Linked DNA regions of Collimonas fungivorans Ter331. Each later gene encodes a partner of the first gene's protein in a complex. Links are inferred from orthologs where the notes say so. Each region holds a gene or a part of one and is shown on either strand. Other genes may lie near its edges.

Region 1 (4,162 bases):
AATCTACGGCCTGGCGCAATCGTTCGGGCAAATCCCGTTCGGCGTCGCCTCCGACAAATACGGCCGCAAGAAGATCATCGTGATCGGCCTGATCCTGTTTGCGCTGGGCTCCTTCATCGCCGCCGCTGCCGGCAATATCTACTGGGTCATCATCGGCCGTGCGATCCAGGGCGCCGGCGCGATTTCGGCGGCGGTGACCGCTTTCATCGCCGATTCCACCCGGGAAGAACATCGTACCAAGGCCATGGCCATGGTTGGCGGCTCCATCGGGCTGACCTTTGCCTTGTCGCTGATCGTTTCGCCGCTGCTGTACCAATGGGTAGGCATGGGCGGCATCTTCGCCCTGACCGGCATCCTGTCGCTGGCCGCGATCGTGGTGGTGGTGTGGCTGGTGCCGTCGGCGCCGCTGGTCAAGGCCAGGCGCGTGGCGTGGTCGGAGATCTTGCGCAACGGTGAGCTGATGCGGCTCAACTACGGGGTGTTTGCCCTGCACATGACGCAGATGGCGATGTTCGTGGTGATGCCGGCGGCGCTGGTCAAATACGCTGGCCTGCCGCTGGAGTCGCACTGGAAAATCTACCTGCCGGTGGTGCTGGCGTCTTTTGTGCTGATGCTGCCGCCGGTGTTTGTCGGCGAGAAGCAGGGCAAGATGAAGCAAGTGATGCTGGCGGCCGTGGCCTTGTTGTTTGTCGTGCAACTCGGCCTGTTGGCGACATTCTCGATGGCAACTATCCACTGGCAGTGGCTGGTCGTGCTGCTGCTGGGGTTTTTCATCGCCTTCAACGTGCTGGAAGCGAGCCAGCCGTCGCTGGTGTCGCGCATCGCGCCGCCGGCCGCCAAGGGCGCTGCGCTGGGCGTGTACAACACCATGCAGGCCCTGGGTTTGTTCTGCGGCGGCGCCCTAGGCGGATTGCTTAAACAGCATGCCGGAGCCCCCTCAGTATTCATTTTAGGAGGGGCGGCGACCCTGTGCTGGCTTATAATCGCATCCAGCATGAAAAATTTGCCGCGCCGTGGCCGCACAGCCACCACCGCGGCAGCATGATTTCCAAGGCATTTTTTCAAGATATTCGTATTTAGGAGAGCATCACATGGCATCGGTCAATAAAGTCATCATCGTCGGCAATCTCGGCCGCGACCCGGAAACACGCTACATGCCGAACGGCGAAGCCGTCACCAACATTGCCGTCGCCACCACGGAGAGCTGGAAAGACAAGAACAGCGGTGAGAAAAAAGAATTAACCGAGTGGCACCGCATCACCTTCTATCGCAAGCTGGCGGAGATCGCCGGCCAGTACCTGAAAAAAGGTTCGCAGATCTACATCGAAGGCCGCCTGCAGACGCGCAAGTGGCAAGACAAGGATGGCGCCGAGCGCTACACCACCGAAATCATCGCCGACACCATGCAGATGCTGGGCAGCCGCCAGGGTGCGGGCGGCAGTGCGCCTATGGATGGTGGCGACTACAACAGCGCGCCGCCGGCACGCCAGCAAAACACCAGCGCCCCGGCTGCTCCGGCCCGCCAGGCGCCAGCTTCCCGGCCAGCACCGAATTTCTCGGATATGGATGACGATATTCCGTTCTAGGATATACGTTTTTATATTTGTAAATAAAATGAGCGCAGCCCCTGAAAAGGCTGCGTTTTTTCTTGTCTAGACTTTTTTGAGGTCGTTTTTTCTTGTCTAGACTTTTTTGAGGTCGTTATTTCATCCATTAAGGTATGCCTAAAAAAATGTAAACAATGACTTCACGTTACACCGTGCGCACCATGCGCTCGACGGCAAAACGGTTGCGGACCCGGGGGCTGAGTTTGAGGCGGCAGCGGCGCATATTGAGCAGGCATCTACGCATTGGTTGCGGCATACGGCGGGCTCGCATTTGAGCGAGCCCGCCGACCTGAAATTGTGCGCGACAACCTTGGGCATGCAAACTTGAGCACAACCAGCATTGATCTTCATACCGAAGACGACGCCCGGCACGACGCCACGGACCCCAGACTATGCGACAGCACGCAGGGACAGGCTATTTGAGCGGCGTGCCCCCTGCATTGCGATAGGCGGCCGTCTTCGCGAACAGGTTGCCGCCGTCGGTTTCAGCCGTGGTCGACAGGTCCGATCCTTGGCCGAACATCAGAGCCGCGACATGGGCGCTCGCAACCTGGTCCATGTGCGAGAACAGCCAGTCCACCTTGTCGTCCTGGTAGTGGTAGTCGGTGTTGTTCTGTGCCATGTTGCCGATCGGGATCTGCCAGACGACGATCGGGTGGCCGACCGCCTCGGCCATCTGTTTCCAATAGGCGAGTTGCGCGGCCCACTTCTGGTCGCTCCAGAATGAGTTGCCATTCCCCAGCTTGGCGTTGAGTCCGGCGTCCGTGGATTCAACCTCCCCGACGAGGAAGTCTGCACCCTTTCCTCCGAGGGTCACATAATCTTTGGCACATTTATCCACGTTGCCCGGCCAGTCCCAGCAGGTGAGGTGCAGGCCGACGGCCGTGTTGGGAGCGTACTTCCGGGCCATTGCGATCAGGCAGTGAGCCAGACCCGCCACAGTGTTCGCCTGGTCTGCGCAGTCGGTCGGATTCGCAGCCGTCACCTGCGCCGGGACTTGGTCCAGAGGGCCGTACCCTCGCGCGAAACCAAAAAAATCGGGTTCGAGATCGATCATGTCGTGCGAGGCGCCGATCTTCTGGAGGAAGAAACGGTAGTCGTTCAGGTATCTGGTGAGGAGGTCGACCTGGTTGACCGCCGTCACCTCGTCCTGCCACTTGTTCACGGGCGCCAGGAGGCCGAGTTCAAACCATGTCCACATCACTGTCTGCGGATACGATTTACCCAAGTAGGTGGCCTGCGCAGCGCGGGCTTGGACGCCGGGGATGAGCCCCCCGATGCTACCGCCCGCGCATCCCCACCAGTTTGTCCCATTCGGGCAGGACGTCGCCGTGTACAGGGCGCTCGACGGTGCCGGCGGACTGACGACGTATTGGTACTGAGCGTCGAATGGTGCGGCAACCGAAAGAGCATCAATCGACGTTCTTCCGATCAACACCGTGCTCTTGCCCATGAAAGTGACATTTGGCGTAGAGCCCGTGCCGGTTGGCGTAGACCCGGTGCCGGTTGGCGTGGATCCTGTGCCGGTTGGCGTAGACCCCGTGCCGGTTGACGTGGACCCTGTGCCGGCTGGAGTGGCTCCCGTGCCGGTTGAGGAAGAGCCTGTTCCGGCATCACTCATGCCGCCACCACACGCGCTGAGTATCACGCAGGCAGAGATCGTTATAAAGAATTGTTTTTTAAAAAGAAATGTCATATTTTTTGTATGCGATAGTTGTCATATGGAAACTTCATAGCACTATCCGTGCCACATCGAATATCGAACACGCAGTAGGAATTCAGGCAAAAAGGCCGAAGGTGATTCGACCTTGTGCCACCAGGATATGGACAGAAAATTGACCGAAAAACAAAAAAACTAACAAATTTTGTTAGCGCTAACACCGACTGGGTAGCGATGGCGATTGGCGCTCAGCATAGGCAGGCTCAGTCGTTTCCGAGCGCAGGTAGCGTCGGACCGTGTTGCGCGAGATGCCCAACCGCTTGGCAATCTCCCTCAGTGGTACCTGGTCCCGAAGGTTGCCGGCAGATGTTATGGTCTTGAATACGTTTTACGGTCAAAAATTTCGCACGAGGGCGAGGTGGATTTTTGTCCATGAGATGATGCTGATTAGATAACTCAATTCGGTAAAATATGGAAAACTTTCGCATTACGGGCCAATATCATCCATCGATCGAGCCAACCTCGTCACAGAGGAATCCCGAGAATATTGAAGCATTAGAGAAAAAGGGCCCGTCGACTTATCAAAAATCAATATTGGATAGCCTGCCAAAGCGGACATCTACCAATCGTCCCGACTCTATTTCGTCCTTTAGAAAAATAGCAGTTTTAAATGGCATATGTTCGTCGCAGCCACGAGTTAACGAACACTCGTATTTGGAAGGTTCGTCAAGCTGGGCTGTACATAGAACCGCGCCGTTTGTTCAAGGTGATATATTGGAACATGAGGCGCCCGGACATGCAGGGGCGTGTGTCATATACAGCTTTCTTTGGATGAATAAAATTGCCAAGCAGTCTGGCAATGCCTCTTCCAGAATGAATTCTCTAAGTCAATCAA
Region 2 (4,299 bases), 760 kb from region 1 along the record:
CTGTGACTGTGTATACATTCAGCATAGTCAATGAGTGCAGAATCCACAAAGGTTGATTGGCGCCTGATTTGGCTAAAAATGCGACAATTCCCGTTCCGCCAACCAACAACGATGGAACCACCATGATTCTCGAATTAGCCGATATCCGCATCCAGCCAGGCAAACAACAGGAATTCGACGCCGCCATCCAGCGCGGCATCGAACAAGTCATCAGCAAGGCCAAAGGATTTGCCGGTTTCAAGATACATAAGGGAATTGAGTCGCCGGAACGTTACGTGCTGACGATTTCCTGGGAAACGCTGGAAAACCATACGGTGGATTTTCGCGAATCGCCGGCATTTGCCGAATGGCGTGCGCTGGTCGGGCCGTTTTTTGCCGTGGCGCCGACCGTCGAGCATTTCACGCTGTTGACGCAATCTCACTGAAGCACTGAACTTATAACTGAGATAGGTGTGACAAGACATGCACTGTGTGAGCAGCAGGGCAACCCGTTCTGACGGCCAATGCCGGCGGGATGCCCGACTGCTACGCAGCGATATAGACGAACTACTGCAGCAAATTACTGCTGGATACTGAAACTACTTCTGGCTGCAAACACACTTGTAGCCTGCTGCCGGCGCTGAACTGCCGTAATACTCGACGCGATGCTTAGAAACCCTTGATCCACGCTGCAGTCTGGGCGCTTTCACGGTCCAGGCGTTGCATGCGGTATTCCAGGTCGTACAGGTCGACGGCTTCTGCCAGGTAAGCTTCCTTGCGTGCTGCTTCCGAACGCTCGTAGGCAGTGCCGACACGCTTGAAAAAAGCGGCGATGCTGGTCAAGACGCCGGCAGTTTGTACCGAAGCTGCTGGACGGGAAATGCTAGGACTGTTGCTGATGGTCATTGTAGACATGATGTATTCCTCTTTCGTTTTGCGTTCACCGCAAGCCAATTGTTGCGTCGCACAATCAGAATAGTCTTTCCCCATTAATTATCCAATTTCGATTGCCAATAGCTGTTATCAGTTTTGTGAATTTAAGGGGCTAAAAGCCCTATTTGGAGCCAACTTACGATTTGGCCTAAAGCGTTGTAAAACTGCTATACAGGCTTGGAAGGATGACTGTAAACTGCTGCACTTCCTGTCCTTATTCAGCACTTAACCACGCACCTAAGCAAGCAACCGATCCCCAATGTCCACGCATACCTTCCTCTGGCACGACTACGAAACTTTCGGCGTCCAGCCGCGACGCGACCGCCCGGCCCAATTTGCGGCGATCCGCACGGATGCCGAACTGAATGAGATCGGCGAGCCGATCATGTTGTATTGCCAACCAGCAAATGACTTTCTGCCGGATCCGCAATCCTGCCTGATCACCGGCATCACGCCGCAGCAATGCCTGGAGCGAGGTATTCCCGAATACCAGTTCGCGGCCCAGATCGAAAAAGCGTTTTCCGAAGCCGGCACAATCGGCGTCGGCTACAACACGATCCGCTTCGACGACGAGGTCACCCGTTTCCTGTTCTGGCGCAACCTGATCGATCCCTATGCGCGCGAATGGCAGAACCAGTGCGGCCGCTGGGATATCCTGGACGTGGTGCGCACCGCCTATGCCTTGCGGCCGGAGGGCATCCAATGGCCGGTCAACGACGAAGGACGGCCCAGTTTCCGCCTTGAACTGCTGACCAAGGCCAACGGCCTCAGCCACGAAGCGGCGCATGACGCGCTGTCCGACGTGCGGGCGACCATTGCGCTGGCGCGCCTGATCCGGCAACACCAGCCGAAACTGTTCGATTTTTGCCTGGCGCTGCACAAGAAAGACCGCGCCGGCGCTGAAATCGGCTTGCCGACGCCGCGGCCGTTCCTGCATATTTCCGGCATGTTCCCGGCCGAGCAGGGCTGCCTGGCCGTTATGTGGCCGCTCGGCGTGCATCCCACCAACAAGAACGAAATACTGGCCTGGGACCTGGCGTTCGATCCCAGCGAGCTGTTTTCCCTGGATGCCGATACCGTGCGCACCCGGCTGTTCAGCAAGTCCGCCGACCTGCCGGAAGGCGTAACGCGCCTGCCCTTGAAATCGGTGCACCTGAACAAATCGCCGATGGTGATCAACAAGCTGCAAACCCTCTCGGCCGACATGACCACGCGCTGGGGTATAGATATCCCGCTGGCGTTGCGCCATGCGGAAATTGCAGCGCAAGCCCCTGACCTCAGCGGCCTGTGGCGCCAGGTATTCCAGCGTCCGGAGGAAGCGGCAAGCGATGTCGATGAAGACTTGTACGGCGGTTTTGTCGGCAACAACGACAGGCGCAAGCTAAATGACTTGCGCGCCATGCCGCCGCAAAAACTGGCGGCGGCCCGCGTCAGTTTTGACGACCAGCGCCTGGAAGAACTGGCCTTCCGCTACCGCGCCCGCAATTTCCCCGACACCCTGACACCAGAAGAACAGGAACGTTGGGACGAACACCGCGCCGCCCGCCTGTTCGACGGCGAAGGCAAGGCGCGCACGGTCGACATGCTGTTTGAGGAGATAGACCAGCTGTCGGAAACGGCCGACGAGCGCGGCGAAGAAATCCTCGGCGCGCTGTATGACTATGCAGAGATGATCGCGCCGGCGCGCGAATAGCCATTTGCCGCTGGCTTGTTGCGCCAGGGCTGCCCATATAAAGCGGGGCCAGGATAATTTTCTCTTGCACGAAAATTATCCTGGCCCCGCGTATCTTCATCTCCCGGGCGGCGTCCCGCTCGGGTCTCTTGTCAATTCTCTGCTTCTGTCACCTGCGGCTGCGCTTTCAGCTTCTGGATAAAATCGCGCATGGGCTGGCTGATGTCCGCGAACAACGGGTGGCCGCGATTTTTCAGCATCACTTCGGTGAACAGCTTCAAACCCAGCGCCAGCGAGGCGGCAGTGTCAGCGTCAAACTGGCCTTTGCTGCGCACCTTGTCGACGATCGTGAACAGGTCGTCGTGGTTGCCGGTGTCAAAACTGATGGCGGCATGGGTCGGCTCGCCTTGTTTTGGCGTCGCCAGATGTTCCAGGGTGATGCGGTAACGGTATTCACGCATGGCTACTCCTTCTTTCAAACGACTTGCTATTGCCTGTTGCGGCGATGACGGCTTGTTTCAGATACGTTCGATTTTCACGGCTGCCAGGTCGATGGCATCGACGATGGCGTGGATCTGATCCTGGCTGAGTTCGCCCTTTTCCAGCCTTGTATGCAATGCCATCCGAAAATTCTGGATCGCTCGCCGCAGCTCCGGCGCTGAACTGCCGGACGCGCGCTGTGCGGTTTCCAGGCGTTGCAGCGCCAGGGCCAGGGCTTCGCTGTTTTCAGCCAGGAACGCGCTGCCTTCCGCTGTGATGCGATACAGTTTCTTGCCGCCGGTTTCCGCTTCGATCGCCGTGTAACCCAGTTCTTCCAGCAATGTCAAAGTCGGATAGATCACGCCCGGGCTGGGGCTGTAATCGCCGCCGACCAGTTCTTCGATCGCCTTGATGACTTCGTAGCCATGGCGTGGCTTTTCTTGCAGCAGCTTGAGGATGACCAGGCGCAAGCTGCCCTGTTCAAACATCCGTCCGCCGCGCCCGCCTTCGCGCCGCCCGCCCCGTTCAAACAGGCCGCCGCCGCGATGTTGCCTTTCATGACCTTGGTGCATACGGCTGTGGTCGCAGCCTCTTCTATGTCCAAACATGTTTCTTCCTTATCTCATTGAATGAGACACTAAGATATATCTTAGAAATTGCTAAGTCAAGGAAATTTCAATACCCGGGCGCAGCTTGAAAACCTTCAGCGCCCGCGTTTGGCCAGATATTCGGGCTGGAACATGCACATGCGGATGGCGTCCCGATACACGCCATTGATGAAAAACTCGCTTTTCAGCTCGCTTTCCAGTTCGAACCCGCATTTTTGGTAAATATGGATGGCTTTGTGGTTTTCCTTGTCGACATACAGATAGAGCTTGTACAAGTTGAGCACGCAGAAGGCATATTCGATCGCCAGCCGGGTGGCGCGCTCGGCATAACCCTTGCCCTGGGCGCCAGGCGCGACGATGATCTGGAATTCCGCGCGCCGGTGGATATGGGTAATCTCGACCAGCTCCACCAGCCCCACCATCTCGCCGTTGTCGCTTTCCAGGATGAAGCGCCGTTCGCTTTGGTCGTGGACGTGCTGGTCATACAATTGCACCAGTTCGACATAAGCTTCGTAGGGCTCTTCGAACCAATAACGCATGATGTGGCTGTTATTGTCGAGCTGATGCACAAAGTGCAGGTCGTTACGCTCCAGTGGCCGCAGTTTCAGGCCCGGTTGCACTAGGGTA

What was found. The genes of interacting proteins can lie anywhere in the genome.
Region 2: the proteins of ssb (region 1) and sbcB are in contact, whole or in part, in a crystal structure (PDB 3C94), measured with the Escherichia coli proteins. The link is inferred for Collimonas fungivorans Ter331 from one-to-one orthologs.

Annotation. Positions count from the first base shown.
Region 1 is NC_015856.1:573,347-577,508, forward strand. What follows is about bases 36-2,838. They hold ssb (single-stranded DNA-binding protein), read left to right. Parts: upstream 36-1,091; coding sequence 1,092-1,586; downstream 1,587-2,838. Other genes in these bases: CFU_RS02470 (MFS transporter), read left to right, coding at 36-1,045; CFU_RS02480 (hypothetical protein), read right to left, coding at 2,023-2,838. Also shown: more of CFU_RS02470, read left to right, coding at 1-35; more of CFU_RS02480, read right to left, coding at 2,839-3,060; CFU_RS25480 (YopT-type cysteine protease domain-containing protein), read left to right, coding at 4,099-4,162. UniProt on the Escherichia coli protein: Plays an important role in DNA replication, recombination and repair. Binds to ssDNA and to an array of partner proteins to recruit them to their sites of action during DNA metabolism. Acts as a sliding platform that migrates on DNA via reptation.
Region 2 is NC_015856.1:1,330,203-1,334,501, reverse strand. Bases 449-3,388 are described here. They hold sbcB (exodeoxyribonuclease I), read left to right. Parts: upstream 449-1,171; coding sequence 1,172-2,605; downstream 2,606-3,388. Other genes in these bases: CFU_RS05895 (PadR family transcriptional regulator), read right to left, coding at 3,103-3,388; CFU_RS05900 (DUF3861 domain-containing protein), read right to left, coding at 2,737-3,045; CFU_RS05910 (DUF3563 family protein), read right to left, coding at 649-822. In the rest of the region: CFU_RS05915 (antibiotic biosynthesis monooxygenase family protein), read left to right, coding at 123-425; more of CFU_RS05895, read right to left, coding at 3,389-3,672; speG (spermidine N1-acetyltransferase), read right to left, coding at 3,768-4,299. UniProt on the Escherichia coli protein: Degrades single-stranded DNA (ssDNA) in a highly processive manner.